2 regions of the Nonomuraea sp. 10N515B genome follow, and region 2 is predicted to be linked to the other one. Evidence: riboswitches for the same ligand, from Rfam matches in the RefSeq annotation. Region 2 holds a riboswitch; the other holds the start of a gene.
The links. A riboswitch is a leader RNA that binds a small molecule or an ion and turns the genes downstream of it on or off. The one in region 2 is predicted to bind cobalamin.

Region 1 (8,707 bases), on a different contig from region 2:
GGCCAGCTCGGCCGCCACGGCCTCCTCCAGCATGGCGGTGACCTGCTTGCCCAGCTCGTCGTCGAACAACGACGGCTCTTCGGCCCGGACCGTGTCCACCACGCTGAAGGCGAACTCCATGTGCATGGACTCGTCCCTGAACACCCAGTTCGTGCCGGTGGCCAGGCCCCCGAGGAGGCCTCGGGAGCGGAACCAGTACACGTAGGCGAAGGCGCCGTAGAAGAACAGGCCCTCGATGCAGGCGGCGAAGCAGATGAGGTTGAGGAGGAATCGACGGCGCTCGGCAGCGGTTTCCAGGCGCTCCAGGCCGTTGATGGAGTCGATCCACTTGAAGCAGAATTCCGCCTTGTCGCGGATCGCCGGGATGTGCTCGATGGCGGCGAACGCCTTCACCCGCTCGTCGGGGTCGGGGAGGTAGGTGTCGAGCAGGGTCAGGTAAAACTGCACGTGGACGGCTTCCTCGAACAGTTGCCTGCTGAGATAGAGGCGGGCCTCGGGGGCGTTGACGTGCTGGTAGAGGTTGAGCACCAAGTTGTTGGCCACGATGGAGTCGCCGGTGGCGAAGAAGGCGACCAGGCGGTTGATGAGGTGCCGCTCCTGCTGCGTCATCTTCGTCAGGTCGGCGAGGTCGGAGTGCAGGTCCACCTCCTCCACCGTCCACGTGTTCCGGATGGCGGCGCGGTAGCGCTCGTAGAAGTCCGGATAGCGCATCGGGCGGAGTGTGAGGTCCATGCCGGGGTCGAGCAGCAACGTTTTCTCCTCAAAACATTTCTTCACGGGGTGCGCGCCGTGACGAGCGCATCGTTGGCCGCGTTCTTCGGTGAAGCGGTCACCGGATCACTGGCAGGCTTCGCAGACCTCTGGGTTCTCCAGTGAGCACGCGACGGCCTCCACCACGGCCTCCGGAGCGGAGGCGGCCACCGTGGTCTGGGCGATGCGGGTCGCGGGGCGCGAGCGCAGGTAATAGGTGGTCTTCAGGCCCTTTTTCCAGGCGTAGGCGTACATCGAGGAGAGCTTGCCGATGGTCGGGCTGGCCATGAAGAGGTTGAGCGACTGCGACTGGTCGATGTACGGCTGCCGCGCCGCCGCCAGGTCGATCAGCGCCTTCTGCGGCAGCTCCCAGGCGGTCCGGTAGAGCGACTTCAGGTCCTCGGGGATGCCGGGGACGTCCTGGATCGAGCCGTCGGCGCGCTTGATCGCGTCCCGCAGCTGCTGCGTCCACAGCCCTCGTGCCTGCAGGTCGGCCACCAGGTAGCGGTTGACCTGGAGGAACTCCCCGGACAGGGTCTCGCGCTTGAACACGTTGGACACCTGCGGCTCGATGCACTCGTAGCAGCCGGCGATGGAGGCGATCGTGGCGGTCGGCGCGATGGCGATCATGAGGGAGTTGCGGAGGCCGTTGATCGCGATCTTCTGACGCAGGGCGTCCCAGGGCGGCGTGCTCGCCACGTAGTGGTCCGGGTGCAGGACTCCCCCGGCCGCCCGGGTGTCGGCGTACGACGGGTGCCTGCCGCGCTCGGCGGCCAGGTCGGCCGAGGTGTCGTACGCGGCCAGCGCGATCTCCTCGGCGATCCGCGTGGACAGGGCGAGGGCCTGCGGGGAGTCGAACGGCAGCCGCAGGGTGAAGTAGACATCGGCCAGGCCCATCACGCCGAGGCCGATCGGCCGCCACCGCTTGTTGGCCGCCTCGGCCTCGGGCGTCGGGTAGAAGCCCAGGTCGATGGTGCGGTCAAGGAAGCGCACCGCGGTGCGGACGGTGCGGCGCAGCCGCTCCCAGTCCATGTCCCCGGCGGTCAGGTGGGCCGCCAGGTTGATCGAGCCGAGGTTGCACACGGCGGTCTCGCCGTCGCTGGTGACCTCGAGGATCTCGGTGCACAGGTTCGACAGGTGGATGACGTTCTCGGGGCGGGCGGTCTGGTTGGAGGTGCGGTTGGCGGCGTCCTTGAACGTCATCCAGCCGTTGCCGGTCTGGGCGAGGGTGCGCATCATGCGGCCGTACAGGGTGCGGGCAGGGATCTGCCGGACATATCGCCCGGCGGCCTCGTACGCCCGGTACGCGGCCGTGAACGCCTCCCCGTACAGGTCCGTGAGGTCGGGCACCTCCTTCGGGTCGAACAACGACCAGACCTCATCGGCCTCCACCCGGCGCATGAACTCGTCGGGCACCCAGTTGGCCAGGTTGAGGTTGTGGGTGCGGCGCGCGTCCTCGCCGGTGTTGTCGCGCAGCTCCAGGAACTCCTCGATGTCGGCGTGCCAGGTCTCCAGGTAGACGCAGGCCGCGCCCTTGCGCCGGCCGCCCTGGTTGACCGCCGCGACCGAGGAGTCGAGGGTACGCAGCCACGGGACGATGCCGTTGGAGTGGCCGTTCGTGCCCCTGATCAGGGAGCCGCGCGAGCGCACCCGGGTCCAGGAGATGCCGATGCCGCCGGCGTACTTCGACAGCCGCGCCACCTGGCCGTACCGGTCGTAGATCGACTCCAGCTCGTCGCGCGGCGAGTCGAGCAGGAAACACGACGACAGCTGCGGCCGTCGGGCGCCGGAGTTGAACAATGTGGGCGAGCTGGGCAGGTAGGACAGCGTGGACATCAGGGCATAGAGCTCGGCGGCCTCCCCCACCGTCTCCGACAGCCCGCAGGCCACGCGCAGAAAGAAGTGTTGCGGCCGCTCGAGCACGGCCCGCGTCTCGGGGTGGCGCAGCAGGTAGCGGTCGTAAACGGTGCGCAGGCCGAAGTACTCGAACCGGCCGTCGGCCTCCTCCGAGATCAGCGCGTCCAGCTCGGCGGCGTGCGTGGCGACGAACGTGGCCAGCCCGTCCTGGATCAGCCCGGCCGCGTGGGTGGCGGCGATGGACTCGGAGAACGTCCGCACCCCGTGCCCGGCCGCCTCGTCGGCGATCTCCTCGGCCAGCAGCCGGGCGGCGACCCTGGAGTTGGCCGGGTCGGTGATCACCCGGGCCGCGGCCTCCTCGATGGCCAGCCGGCGGTCGATCTCAATGACCTGCGTCACGTGCTCTCTCCTCGCGAGCTCATCCCCGTGAGGGCAGCGCGAGAGCACGGCGGGTCCCCGTCGCTCCGCGGCCCTCCCTCGAGGCCATGGACACTGCACGCCACTGGCAGGTCTTCGGGCTCGCGGGCGCGCTCAAAGGCTCCTAATGGCCGTCGCTTCCCAGATCGCTCCAGTGCTCATGACGGCGGTCGTTCCCGCTCACCGCTGCGGGGCAGCCCCGGAATCGCACCGGGTTCCCTTTTGCTTCGCCTCCGGGGAGGCGAACCAGCGACGATCAGGATCCTACATCTAGTGGCCGTTCCCGCAACTACCCCAGCATGTTGTGGCTTTGGTCGCGTCCACGAGGCCGAAGTCCCGCAGGACGGCGCGGGTGCGCTCCACCTCGGAGCCGAGCCATCGCGCGAAGTCGTCGCCGCTGAGCGGGATCGAGATCCAGCCGGCTGCCCGGCAGGCGGCCCGCCAGCCGGGCGAGGCGGTGACGTCCTCGCACATGCGAATGGCCGATGCGCGGCTCTCCTCCGGCATGTCGTCGGGCCCGAAGGCGGCCGTCCAGTCGGCGAAGTCCACGCGTACGCCGGACTCCAGCAACGTCGGCACGTCGAAGTCGGGCACCCGGACGGCGGAGGAGACCGCCAGCGCCCGCACCCGGCCCTGGCCGATGCTCCCACGCCAGTCCGGGAGCAGCCCGGCGGCGGCCGCGGCCTTGCCGGACAGCAGCGCGATCATGGCCTCCTGGCTGCTGGGATAGCCGGTGTAGTCGACCTGCCTGGTGTCCGCGCCGAGCCCCTTGGCGATCAGTCCGAACAGCAGGTGGTCGGGCGCCCCCTCCGGCCCGCCCGCCAGCGGCGTCTGACCCGGCCAGGCCAGCAGGTGGGCGCCGAAGTCGGCGAAGTCCTTGAAGCGGGAGTTCGCGGGCACGACCACGACCTCCACGTCGCCGGCCAGCCTGGACAGCGGCGTGGAGGTGTCGAGCAGCGTCTCGGCATTGTTCAACTCGGCGGCGGCCAGCGCGGGCAGGCCGGTCACGGTGACCCTCGTCCCGGTGCCGGTCTCGTACCCGGAGGTGCGGGCCGCGCCGGCGAACGCCTGCCCGACCCGGTCCCAGCGGCGCCCGCCCGGGTTGATCGAGAACTCGGCCCGCCGGCCCGCCCCGCCGCCGCCGCCGGGGACGTGCCCGGTCCCGCAGCCGGCCGCGATCGCGGCCACGCCCAGCCCCCATGCGACGAACCGCCGACGGCGCATGTGCCTCTCCTTCGCCCGACCCTCCTTACCCTAAGTTATTCACCCATTACAGAGAGATGCACACGTACGTGTTGAGATCACGCCAAAGACAGATGCCGAAATAGCAGGATTTATTCGGTCAAACAGCTACTTTTTCGCTGCTACCTTTTTCGCCACGCCCGCCATCAGTGACGACGGCAACGACCAGTCCCCCACCAGTTTGGGCCGGTCAGGACGCCAGTCGACGGCTTGCACCAGCCCCGGCGGCTCCAGTACGAAATCGCCGAAGAACGCGCGGATCTCGGCGGGCGTACGATCGCCGCCACTCGCCGCCGGGCCCTGCGCCCGCTCCTCCTCCAGCCGTCCTCGGGTGGTGGCGTGGGTGATCACGAGATGGCTGCCGGGGGGCATCCGCTCGCGCAGCGCGGCCACCGCCCGCTGCGGCTGCGCGGAGTCGGGCAGGAAGTGCAGGATCGACACCAGCAGCACCCCGACCGGCTCGGCCAGGTCGAGGAACCGCCCGGCCTGGGCCAGCACGTCGTCGGGGTCCAGCAGGTCGGCCTCGACCACGACGGCCCTGCCCGGAGCTCGCGGAGCTCGTGCTTCGGCGAGCTCCGCGAGCAGGGCCTTGGCGTGCGTGGCGACCACCGGGTCGCGGTCGACGTAGACGACCTGGGCCGCGGGTGCGACCTCGTGCGCGCTGCCCTGGGTCGGCAGCCCGCTGCCCAGGTCGAGGAACTGGCGTACCCCGGCGGCGGCCACGTACCGAACGGCACGCTGCAGGAAGGCCCGGTTGGCGCGGGCCAGCGGGACCGCCTCCGGGATCAGCTCCGCGAGCTGCTCAATGGCCTCCCGGTCGACCGCGTAGTTGGCCGACCCGCCGAGCATGTAGTCGTACATGCGTGCGGGATTGGGCCTGTGTTGGTCGAACGGCCGCACACCACTGAATTTATGTCGTTCGCAGCGGAATAACGAGGTTTGCGGCTGAATTAGAGCCGATTACTCGACAGTTACGCTCTTCGCAAGATTGCGTGGCTTGTCCACATCGCGTTCGAGCGCGACCGCGGCGTGGTAGGCGAGCAACTGGAGCGGGATCGTGAGCAGGATCGGGTCGAGCTCGATCTCGTTCTTGGGGATCACGATCACGTCGTCGGCCAGCTTGTGCTCGGGCTCGCGATGGCCCACCATCAGCACCCGGCCGCCGCGGGTGCGGATCTCTCCGAGCGTGGTGAGGTTCTTGTCGAGCAGCTCGTCGTCGGGGACGATCGCGACCGTCGGCATATCGGGGCCGATCAACGCGAGCGGGCCGTGCTTGAGCTCGCTGGCCGGGTAGGCCTCGGCGTGCACGTACGAGATCTCCTTGAGCTTCTGCGCGCCCTCCCTGGCCACCGGGTAGCCACGCACGCGGCCGACGAACATCATGCTCGGGTGCTTGGCGTATTTGCGCGCCAGCTCGGCGATCTTGTCGCCCTGGGTGAGGATCTCCTCGATCTGCCCTGGCAGCCGGCGCAGGCCCTCCACGATGCGCCGCCCGTCGGCCGGCGACAGGTCGCGCACTCGGCCCAGGTGCAGCGCGAGCAGCGCGAACGCGATCGCGGTCGAGGTGAACGCCTTGGTCGAGGCGACGGAGACCTCCGGCCCTGCGTGCAGGTAGATGCCGCCGTCCACCTCGCGGGCGATGGCGCTGCCCACGGCGTTGACGATGCCGATGACCCGGCCTCCCTTGCGCTTGAGCTCCTGCACGGCGGCGAGCGTGTCGTAGGTCTCGCCCGACTGGCTGATCGCGACGTAGAGCGTGTCGGGGTCGACGACCGGGTTGCGATAGCGGAACTCGCTGGCCGGCTCGGCGTCGGACGGGATGCGCGCCAGCTCCTCGATGAGCTGCGCGCCGATCTGCCCCGAGTAGTACGCCGACCCACAGCCGATGATCTTCACACGCCGGAAGCCGCGCGTCTCACGGGCGTCCATGTTGAGCCCGCCCAGGTGGGCCACGTGGAAGCGCTCGTCGAGCCGGCCGCTCATCGTGCGGGTGATCGTCTCGGGCTGCTCGGAGATCTCCTTGAGCAGGTAGTGCTCGTAGCCGCCGGTGTCGTAGTGGCCGGCGTCCCAGTCGACGGTCAGCGGCTCCTTGGCCGTCTCGCGGGCGTCGCTGGCGAAGGTGTGGAAGCCGTCGGCCTTGAGCACGGCCAGCTCGCCGTCCTCCAGGTGCACGACCTGGCGGGTGTAGCGGACCAGGGCGGCCACGTCGGAGGCGGCGAACATCTCCTTCTCGCCGATGCCGAGCACGATCGGGCTGCCGTTGCGCGCCACGACCACCTCGCCGGGCCGCTCGGCGTCGATGACCGCGATGCCGTAGGTGCCGACGATGCTCTTGAGCGTCTTCCTGACCGCCTCCTCCAGGGAGTCGTTCTCGTCGACGGCGTGGGCGATCAGGTGGGCGAGCACCTCGGTGTCGGTCTCCGAGGCGAACTCGACACCGTCGGCGATCAGCTTGGCGCGCAGCTCGCCGGCGTTTTCGATGATGCCGTTGTGCACGACCGCGATGCGCTGGTCGGCCGACAGGTGCGGGTGGGCGTTCTCGTCGCTGGGCACACCGTGCGTGGCCCATCGGGTGTGCCCGATGCCCAGGCCGCCCTTGAACCGCGTGGGCACGACCTTGGCCAGGTCGGCCACCCGGCCCTTGCACTTGCGGACCTTCAGCCCTTTGTTGGACACCACGATCCCCGCCGAATCGTAGCCCCGGTACTCAAGCCGCTGCATGCCCTCCAGCAGGATGGGCGCTGCGTCCTTGGGGCCTACGTAGGCCACGATTCCGCACATCGAGGTCCTCCTCTTTATCCGTAAACGATTCTGCGAAGCTGCCGGAGCGACAGCTCTGGGGCGGCCACGCGGCGGCCGCGTAACTCGGCGGCGATCCTGGGGAAGATCTCGTCGTTGGTGAGGCCGCGGGACTTCAGCTCGCCGTGGCGGCGGCGGACGTACTCCTCGACGGACTCGAAGAAGTACGACAGCACGTCGGCGACCACCCGAGCGGCCTCTCCAGGCCCCAGCGGGCTCGTCCTGGTGAGGTGCGCGATGAGATCTTCGTACGGATGTCGTGCCGTGGACACAGAGGAGGACACTACGGCTCTGGAACGAGACACGCCAACATCCTGCCCGATATCGGGCAGGATTTAACTCCGCCACGCGGTATGGAACAGCGACCTCATCCGTATCACCTGTCCCGTCTGACACATCCCTTTCTGGGAACAGTTACGCTGAGTAGTCAGATCGTGACGTTGCACGGGGGAGATGCCATGCAGATCTTGCTCGCCGCCATCCTTGCCGCCGGTGTGCTCACCGCGCCCGGGGAGGACCTCGCCTCGGAGCGGCAGCACGATTTCGTGGCCGCCGCCCGCGAATTCGGGGTGCCGGTGAGCGTGCTGCTCGGGGTCGCGTACCTGGGGTCCCGGTGGGACACGCACGGAGGGTGGCCGAGCACCGCCGGCGGTTACGGGCCGATGCACCTCGTGGACGCGATCCCCGCGGGCTCTACGATGATCGGCGACGCGCTGGGAGACGCCCGGGGGGACGAGGCCCGGCCGATGCCGCCACACCGGGGCCAGGCCACCGCAGCGCCGCCCGCCGCGGCGCTGCGGACCGCCCATGCGGCGCCACGGACGATCCAGACGACGCCGCGGACGGTCCAGGCGACGCTGCCGACCACACTGCCCGAGGCGGGGCGGCTGGCCGGCGTGGAGCCGGCCCGGCTGCGGACCGACCCTTCCGCGAACATCCGCGCCGGCGCCGCCCTGCTCGCCTCCTACCAGCACCGCCCCAGCACCGACCCGGCCGACTGGTACGACGCGGTCGCCCGATACTCGGGAGCGGAGGACCCGGCAGCGGCGCGGGAGTTCGCCGACGAGGTGTTCGCGGTGATCCAGGAGGGGATGCACCGCCGCACCGACGACGGGCACGTGGTGCGGCTGGACCCCGTGCCGGGCCTGCGCGTTCCGTACACCGGCACGGAGGCCCAGTCCTCCGGCGCCGGCGAGGGTGCCCAGCCGGCGGCGGGCAACCCTCCGCTGCCGGACGTCAATGACCAGCCGGCGGCAGGCTATCCACCGCTGCCAGACGTCGATGCCCAGCCGGCGGGAGGCGACGCCCCGCAGGCGGCAACCGGCACCCAGCCGGTCGGCAGCGCCGACGGGCAGACGGTCGGCGGGGCCGACGGGCAGACGGTCGGCGGGGCCGACGGGCAGCCCGTCCTCGGTGCGGACGGCGACGGACTGCCGTCCATGAACAGCGCTCCCCTGTCCCAGGATTGGTCTGCCGAGCAGGCGGAACCGCCGGTGGAAAGGCCCGCGACGGCGGAGTGCCCGGCCTCCCTCGCCTGCGCCTGGATGCCCGCCGCCTACCAGCGCTTCGGCAAGAAGAACAACAGGGACTACGGCAACCACGACCGCCTGCTGCGCCCCCGATCCGTCGACTACATCGTCAT
Region 2 (8,707 bases):
GGCTTCTCCACCTTCGACCCGCGGGTGCGGGTGGGCGGGGTGATCCTCAACCGGGTGGGGTCGGACCGGCACGAGGAGCTGTGCCGGGCCGCGCTGAGGGAGGTGCCGGTGCTCGGGGCCATCCGGCGGGACGACGCCGTGGCTACCCCGTCACGTCACCTGGGACTGATCCCCGCGGCCGAGCGCGAGTCCGAGGCGCTGGCCGCCGTGCGGCGGCTGGGCGAGCTGGTGGCCCGCTCGTGCGATCTGGAAGCCCTGGTACGGCTGGCCGGCACGGCTCCCCCACTGCACGCACGGCCGTGGGAGCCCGCGGCGGTTGCGCAGCCGTACAGGAAGCTCGTCGCGGTGGCGGGCGGGGCGGCCTTCACCTTCGGCTACGCCGAGCACGTCGAGCTGCTGCGCGCGGCGGGCGCGGAGATCGCGGTCTTCGACCCGCTGCGGGACGAACGGCTGCCCGAGGGGACCGCGGCGATCGTCATCGGCGGCGGCTTCCCCGAGGTCTACGCCGACCGGCTCGCCGCCAACGAGCCGCTGCGCAAGCAGGTGGCCGCCTTCGACGGGCCCATCGCCGCGGAGTGCGCCGGGCTGCTCTACCTGTGCAAGGAGCTGGACGGGCTGCCGATGTGCGGCAGGGTGCCGGGGGTGGCCCGGATGACGGACCGGCTGACCCTCGGCTACCGGGAGGCGATCTCCGGGACGTCGCTGCTGACCCGTGAGGGCGAGCGGCACCGCGGACACGAGTTCCACCGCACCACCATCATCTCGCCGAAGGAGCCGCTGTTCCGCTGGGCGGGCGGCACCGACGGCTACGGCGACGCCCTCGTGACCGCCTCCTACCTGCACCTGCACTGGGCGGGCCGACCGGAGCTGGCGCAGAGGTTAGTCAACTACAGTTGAGTCAACTACAGTTCGGTCAACTACACTTCGACACATGCGTAAACCAGAGCACGTCTTCGACCGTGAGCGGGAATGGGCGAGCCTGGTCTCGTTCGCCTCGGAAACGGGCGCGGGAGCTCGGCTCGGCGTGGTGAGCGGCCGCCGCCGCCAGGGGAAGAGCTATCTCCTGCAGGCCCTGGCCAGCAGTATGGACGGCATCTACTTCCCCGCACTGGAAGTCACCGAGGCGGTCGCGCTGCGCCTGTTCGCGGATGAGCTGATCAGGTTCACCGGGGCGCCCGTCCCGGCCTTTCGCGACTGGATCGACGCCATCCCTCACCTGTTCGGCGTCGTCCGCGAGCGGGCGATTCCTGTCGTGTTCGATGAGTTTCCCTATCTGGTCAAGGCCTCCCCCGAGCTGCCCTCGATCATCCAGCGGGAGCTGGGCCCCGGTGGTTCCGGGTCTACCAGCGGTGCCCGAGTGCTGCTCTGCGGCTCGGCCATGTCCGTGATGGGCGGGTTGTTGTCGGGCACGGCACCGCTCCGCGGGCGTGCGGGACTGGAGATGGCCATCAGGCCCTTCGACTACCGCCAGGCCGCCCGTTTCTGGGGAATCAGCGATCCCCGACTGGCGGCGCAGGTCCACGCGGTGGTCGGCGGGACTCCCGCCTACCGGAGGGAGTTCGTCCGCGGCGATGTTCCGGCAGGTCCCGAGGACTTCGACGACTGGGTGATCAGGACGGTCCTGAACGCCGAGGCGCCGCTGTTCAGAGAGGCCCGCTACCTGCTGGCGGAGGAGATGGAGATCCGTGACCCGTCGCTCTACCACTCCGTCCTGGCGGCCGTCGCCGAGGGCAACACAACATCCGGAGGGATCGCCGGCTACGTCGGCCGTAAATCCAACGAGATCGCCCATCCACTCCGCGTGCTGGAAGACAGCCATCTCCTGGTCAAGGAGCGCGATCTCTTCCGGCCGAATCGCAGCTACTACCGGGTGGTAGAGCCACTCATCACCTTCTACCAGGCGATCATGGCGAGGGAGTGGGCCCGCCTGGAACGTGGGGACGCGGCGACGGTCTGGCGGGGCAGCCGGGCACGCTTCCTGTCACAGGTGGTCGGCCCCCATATCGCGGTGCTCTGCCGGGAGTACGCCCTGCATAACGACGCCGAGGCCGGTGAGGTGGGAAGCGGCGTGGTCCCCGATCCGGCCAATCGCACGCAGATCCAGATCGACGTCGCCGTACTGGCGCCCGCTGATCACGGGCGTCCGCGCCGGGTTCTCTCCCTGGGGGAGGTCAAGTGGGATCGCGTCATGGGGGTCGAGCACGTGGCGAGGCTCCGGCGGGCGCGGGACCTGCTCGCGGCCAAGGGGTTCGATACCCGGGACGCCGTTCTGACGTGCTACTCGGGGGCCGGGTTCAGCACCGAAGCGGCGAGTGACGTCCGCCTGGTCACCGTCGACGACCTCTACGCGTGATCACTCCTGCTCGCTCGCGATGGCGTTGATCGCCGCCACCGCCATCGCGCTGCCGCCTCGGCGGCCGTGCACGACCAGGTAGTCCAGGTCGCTAGCGGCCAGTGCCTGCTTGGACTCGGCAGCGCCGATGAAGCCCACCGGGAGGCCCAGCACCGCCGCCGGGCGTCCCGCCCCCTCGGCGACCAGCTCCAGGAGCCGGAAGAGCGCGGTCGGGGCGTTGCCGATGGCCACCACCGAGCCGGCCAGCCGCTCGCGCCACAGCTCCAGCGCGGCGGCGCTGCGGGTGGTGCCCAGGCGTTCGGCGAGGGCCGGGACGCCGGGCTCTGACAGCGTGCAGAGGATCTCGTTGTCCGCCGGGAGGCGGCGGCGGGTGACGCCGGAGGCGACCATCATGGCGTCGCACAGGATCGGCGCCCCCGCACGCAGGGCCTCGCGGGCGTTCGTCACCACCTTCGGTGACCAGGCCAGGTCACGGGTCAGGTCGGTCATCCCGCAGGCGTGGATCATCCGGACGGCGACCTGGGCCACCTCCGGGGGCATCCCGCTCAGGTCGGCCTCGGCGCGGATGGTGGCGAACGACTGCCGGTAGATCTCGGCGCCGTCGCGGATGTAGTCGATCACTTCTGCCTTTCCTCGTATCCGCCGGGGGTGGCGACCATCTGGATGACCGGCCCGGGCGGCAACCCGCACAGGCGGTCGCAGCCCGCCCAGTGCACGGGGCGGTCGGTGTGACGCTCATGGACCCAGCGGGCGGCGTCAGTCTGTACGTCGGCCAGGGACTTGGCACAACCGGGGCGGCCGGTGCACGCGGTCACGCCGGCCCAGGGAGAGTTCGGGTCGGTGATGAATCCGGCATCCTCCGGCACGCGGGGCAGCACGACCGTGCGCCATGGCGTGAGCCGTACCTCCTCGGCGGCTTCGGCCAGGGCCAGCAGCTGACGTGGGGACAGGCGGCCGAGCGGGATCAGAGCCTGGTGGGGGCCGAGTTCGGTGGAGGGTGGGCTGCCGCGCCGGGCGGCGCCCAGCTCCGTGCCGAGCTCGGCGGCGACGCGGGCGGGCCCCAGCTCGGAGATGCGCCATTCGGCGGAGCGCAGCCGCAGGAACGCCTCGGCGGCCTCCAGCATCAGCTCCACCGTTCCCGGCAACGCCGTCTCCCGCCCGGCCAGCAGCAGCCGCTCCTCCACCAGGGCCACGTCGGCGGCCAGCCCCGTCTCGCCGATGGCAAACAGGAAACGCCCAGGCAGCTCGGCCAGCTGCGGGCGGGCGCACAGGGCGCGGTCGAGGTCGATGATCAGCTCTCGGTCGACGAGGGGCGAGGCGACGATGTTGCGTACCCGCTCGTGGGTCGGCGAAGGCAGCAGCCCGGCCGCGGCGATGCGTTCGGCGAAGGCCCCCGGATCCCGCAACGCGCGCACCTGCAGGTTGGCCCGCGAGGTCAGCTCGATCACACCCGAGCCCAGCTCGCTCGCGCACGCCGCCAGCTCGCGCAGCTGCCCGGCGGAGAGCAGACCGCCCGGGGTGCGGACGCGGGCCAGCAACCCGTCCGCGGCCTGGTGCAGCTGGAGCGCCCCCGGACAGGCGTCTGGATGTGTTCGTCCGGATATGGACACGTTGAGGATGGTAACGCCCATTCCCGCTGCCGTAGGCTTGCCCACAGGCGAAGGCTAGGAGGAAGCCGGTGTGAATCCGGCGCGGTCCCGCCACTGTCACCGGGGAGCGAGCCCCCACCGCAGGCCACCGAGAGGGAAGGCCGGGGGTGAGCGGCGATCCGGGAGCCAGGAGACTCCGGCCTTCGTGACACCCGCGACCGGGGCGAGGACCCCGAGGGAGGACGTCTTCGTGCCCACTGTCCTGCTGCTGTCCACTTCGGACACCGACCTGCTCAGTGCCAAGGCCAGCGGTGCCGGCTACCGGCTGGGCAACCCCGCCAGGCTGACCGCCGGCGATCTCCCCCTGGAGGGCGTCGACCTCGTCGTGGTCCGCCTGCTCGGTGGCCGCCGGGCCTGGGAGGAGGGCCTGGACGCGCTTGTGTCCGGTTCCCGCCCGGTCGTGGTGCTGGGCGGCGAGCAGGCGCCCGACGCCGAGCTGATGGAGCTGTCCACCGTGCCCGGCGGCGTGGTCGCCGAAGCACACGCCTATCTGGCGCACGGCGGCCCGCACAACCTGGCCCAGCTGCACGCCTTCCTCTCCGACACCGTGCTGCTGACCGGCCACGGCTTCGCCCCGCCCGAGGCCGCGCCCTCCTGGGGCGTGCTGGAGCGCGAGTCCACCGGGACGGGTCCGGTGATCGGCGTCCTGTACTACCGGGCTCACCACATGGCGGGCAACACCGGCTTCGTCGAGGCGCTGTGCCGGGCCGTCGAGGAGGCGGGCGGGCGGGCGCTTCCCGTCTTCTGCTCCTCTCTCCGTACGGCGGAGCCGGAGCTGCTGGAAACGCTGAGAGCGGCGGACGCCCTGGTCGTCACCGTGCTCGCGGCGGGCGGCTCCCGCCCGGCCACCGCGGGCGCGGGCGGGGACGACGAGGCCTGGGACGTGGGCGCGCTGGCCGACCTCGACGTGCCGATCCTCCAGGGGCTCTGCCTGACCACCAGCAGGCAGGCGTGGGCGGAGAACGACGACGGCCTGTCGCCCCTGGACGCCGCCTCCCAGGTGGCCATCCCCGAGTTCGACGGGCGCATCATCACCGTGCCGTTCTCGTTCAAGGAGATCGACGCGGACGGGCTGACCGTCTACGTGGCCGACCCCGAGCGGGCCTCCCGCGTGGCCGGCATCGCCGTACGGCATGGCCTGCTCCGGCACGTGCCTCCTGCCGAACGGCGGCTGGTGATCATGCTTTCCGCCTATCCGACCAAGCACTCCCGGGTCGGCAACGCGGTCGGCCTGGACACGCCCGCCAGTGCCGTACGCCTGCTCAGGCGCCTGGCCGAGGCGGGCTATGACCTGGGAGAGGGCTTCCCCGGCGTGGCCGAGCAGGACGGCGACGCGCTCATCCACGCGCTCATCGCGGCGGGCGGGCAAGACCAGGACTGGCTGACCGAGGAGCACCTGGCGGGCAACCCGGTGCGCATCCCGGGAGAGGCCTACACCGCTTGGTACCGCACGCTCCCCGAGGACCTGCGTGAGGAGATGGAGCGGCATTGGGGGCCGCCGCCGGGCGAGTTGTTCGTGCACGAGGGCGACATCGTCCTGGCCGCCCTGCGCGCCGGCAACCTCGTGGTCATGGTGCAGCCGCCGCGTGGCTTCGGCGAGAATCCGATCGCCATCTACCACGACCCCGACCTGCCGCCCAGCCACCACTACCTGGCCGCCTACCGGTGGCTGTCGGCCGAGTTCAGCGCGCACGCCATGGTGCACGTGGGCAAGCACGGCAACCTGGAGTGGCTGCCGGGCAAGTCGGCGGGGATGTCGGCCTCGTGCGGCACCGACGCGGCGATCGGGGACCTGCCGCTGGTCTACCCGTTCCTGGTCAACGACCCGGGTGAGGGCACACAGGCCAAGCGGCGGGCGCACGCGGTGCTGGTCGACCACCTGGTGCCGCCGATGGCCCGGGCCGAGACCTATGGCGACATTTCCAGACTTGAGCAGCTGCTCGACGAGCACGCCAGCATCGCCGCCATGGATCCGGCCAAGCTGCCCGCCATCCGCGCCCAGATCTGGACCCTGATCCAGGCCGCCCGGCTCGACCATGACCTGGGTTTGGCGGACCGGCCGCACGACAGCGAGTTCGACGACTTCCTGCTGCACGTGGACGGCTGGCTCTGCGAGGTCAAGGACGCGCAGATCCGCGACGGGCTGCACGTGCTCGGCCAGGCCCCCGAAGGGCAGGTCCGGGTGGACCTGGTGCTTGCGATGCTCCGGGCCAGGCAGATGTGGGCGGGCAGGGAGACCCTGCCCGGGCTGCGCGAGGCACTCGGCCTGGCCGAGGACGGCACGGCGAGTTTGTCGGCCGTAGACCGAGCGGAGGCGACCGCGCGTGCGCTGGTCGAGGGCATGGAGGCGCGGGGCTGGGAGCCGTCCGCCGCGGCGGAGGTGGTGGTGGTGACACACGCCGACGTGCCGGAATTATCCGGCGATCGACGTGACCTCGTCACCCGCATCCTGACCTTCGCCGCGACGGAGGTGGTGCCCAGGCTCCGCCGTACCACCGACGAGATCGACCACGTGCTGCACGCCCTCGACGGCGGCTACGTCCCCGCCGGACCGAGCGGAAGCCCGCTGCGCGGCCTGATCAACGTGCTGCCGACCGGCCGCAACTTCTACTCGGTCGACCCGCGTGCGGTGCCCAGCCGCCTCGCCTGGGAGACCGGCCAGGCCATGGCCGACTCCCTGCTGCAGCGCTACCGCTCTGACCACGGCGAGTGGCCGCGCTCGGTGGGCCTGTCGGTCTGGGGCACCAGTGCCATGCGCACGGCCGGCGACGACGTGGCCGAGGTCCTCGCGCTCCTCGGCATCCGCCCAGAATGGGATGAGATGTCCAGGCGGGTGACGCGACTCGAGCCGATCCCCCTCGCCGAGCTCGGCCGCCCCCGCATCGACGTGACCGTCCGCATCAGCGGCTTCTTCCGCGACGCCTTCCCGCACGTGGTGGCCATGCTCGACGACGCGGTACGGCTGGCCGCATCGCTGGACGAGCCCGATGAGGACAACTACATCCGCGCCCACGTACGAGCCGACGGCAGCGAGCGCCGCATTTTCGGCTCGGCGCCGGGGGCGTACGGCGCCGGGCTGCTCCCGCTGATCGACAGCCGCACCTGGCGCGACGACGCCGACCTGGCCGAGGTCTACGCCGTCTGGGGCGGCTTCGCCTACGGCCGCGACCTGGAGGGCGTGCCCGCACGGCAGGACATGGAGAACGCCTACCGCCGGATCGCGGTCGCCGCCAAGAACGTCGACACCCGCGAGCACGACATCGCCGACTCCGACGACTACTTCCAGTACCACGGCGGCATGGTCGCCACCGTCCGGGCGCTGACCGGAAAGGCGCCAGCCGCCTACGTGGGCGACAGCACGCGCCCCGACGCGGTCCGCACCCGCACGCTCGCGGAGGAGACCTCCAGGATCTTCCGCGCCCGCGTGGTCAACCCGCAGTGGCTGGCCGCGATGCGCAGGCACGGCTACAAGGGCGCGTTCGAGCTGGCCGCGACCGTGGACTACCTGTTCGGCTACGACGCCACGACCGGGGTCATGGCGGACTGGATGTACGACAAGCTCACCGAGGCCTACGTGCTGGACCCGGAGAACCGGGAGTTCATGGCCACATCCAACCCATGGGCGCTGCACGGCATCGCCGAGCGGCTGCTGGAGGCGGCCGAGCGCGGCATGTGGGAGCACCCGGACGAGCAGACCCTGCGCGAGCTGCAGGAGGTCTATCTCAAGACCGAAGGCGATCTGGAGGATCGGTGACCGGACGACTGTACGGCGTGGGCCTGGGACCGGGCGATCCGGAACTGGTGACGGTCAAGACCGCCCGGCTGATCGGCGAGGCCGACGTGATCGCGTACCACGCCGCCAGGCACGGGCGCAGCATCGCCCGCTCGATCGCGCTGACGTACATGCGGGAGGGCCAGATCGAGGAGCTCCTGCAGTACCCGTTGACGGTCGAGACCACCGACCATCCGGGTGGGTACCAGGGCGCGCTGGACGACTTTTACGCCGAGTGCGCGGCGCGGCTGGCCGCCCACCTCGACGCGGGCCGGACGGTCGTCGTGCTCAGCGAGGGCGATCCGCTCTTCTACGGCTCTTACATGCACATACACAAGCGGCTGGCCCACCGTTACCCGACGGAGGTGGTGCCCGGCGTGACCTCGGTGAGCGCGGCGGCCGCCGTGCTGGGGCGGCCCCTGGTGGAGCGCGAGGAGGTGCTGACCGTGCTGCCAGGCACGCTCCCGGGCGAGGTGCTGGCCGAGCGGCTGCGCGCGACCGACTCGGCGGCGGTGCTCAAGCTGGGCCGGACCTTCGAGAAGGTGCGCGACGCCTTCGCCGAGGCCGGGCGGCTGGAGGACGCCTGGTACGTGGAGCGCGCCACCATGGGCGCGGAACGGGTCGCGCCGCTCAAGGAGGTGGACCCGGACGGCGTGCCGTACTTCTCCCTGGCCCTGCTGGCCAGCCCGGCCGAGCGTACCTTCGTGCCGAAGGGCGACGCGGAAGCACCCGGAGGTGGCGAGGTGGTCGTGGTGGGGCTGGGTCCCGCCGGGCGGGCCTGGCTGACTCCCGAGGCGCAGGACGCGCTCGCCGTGGCGACCGACATCGTGGGATACGGGCCGTACGTCGACCGGGTGGCCCCCAACCCTCGCCAAGAACGCCACCGCACCGACAACCGGGTCGAGGCCGAACGCGCCCGGCATGCCCTGGAGC

Region 1: linked by a shared signal. The riboswitch ahead of ACTWQA_RS12700 (ribonucleoside-diphosphate reductase subunit alpha) and the one ahead of cobN (cobaltochelatase subunit CobN) in region 2 are both predicted to bind cobalamin.

Annotation. Positions count from the first base shown of each region.
Region 1 covers NZ_JBQQBQ010000007.1:163,423-172,129, reverse strand. Annotated here, with positions in the region: gene ACTWQA_RS12705 (ribonucleotide-diphosphate reductase subunit beta) at 1-750, opposite strand, end outside; gene ACTWQA_RS12700 (ribonucleoside-diphosphate reductase subunit alpha) at 838-3,006, opposite strand; cobalamin riboswitch at 3,095-3,290, opposite strand; gene ACTWQA_RS12695 (tripartite tricarboxylate transporter substrate-binding protein) at 3,295-4,248, opposite strand; gene ACTWQA_RS12690 (SAM-dependent methyltransferase) at 4,375-5,166, opposite strand; gene glmS (glutamine--fructose-6-phosphate transaminase (isomerizing)) at 5,227-7,047, opposite strand; gene ACTWQA_RS12680 (hypothetical protein) at 7,062-7,337, opposite strand; gene ACTWQA_RS12675 (N-acetylmuramoyl-L-alanine amidase) at 7,524-8,707, shown strand, end outside.
Region 2 covers NZ_JBQQBQ010000031.1:5,219-13,925, forward strand. Annotated here, with positions in the region: gene ACTWQA_RS35355 (cobyrinate a,c-diamide synthase) at 1-897, shown strand, start outside; gene ACTWQA_RS35360 (AAA family ATPase) at 932-2,353, shown strand; gene ACTWQA_RS35365 (precorrin-8X methylmutase) at 2,354-2,974, opposite strand; gene ACTWQA_RS35370 (hypothetical protein) at 2,971-3,963, opposite strand; cobalamin riboswitch at 3,981-4,160, shown strand; gene cobN (cobaltochelatase subunit CobN) at 4,193-7,756, shown strand; gene cobJ (precorrin-3B C(17)-methyltransferase) at 7,753-8,707, shown strand, end outside.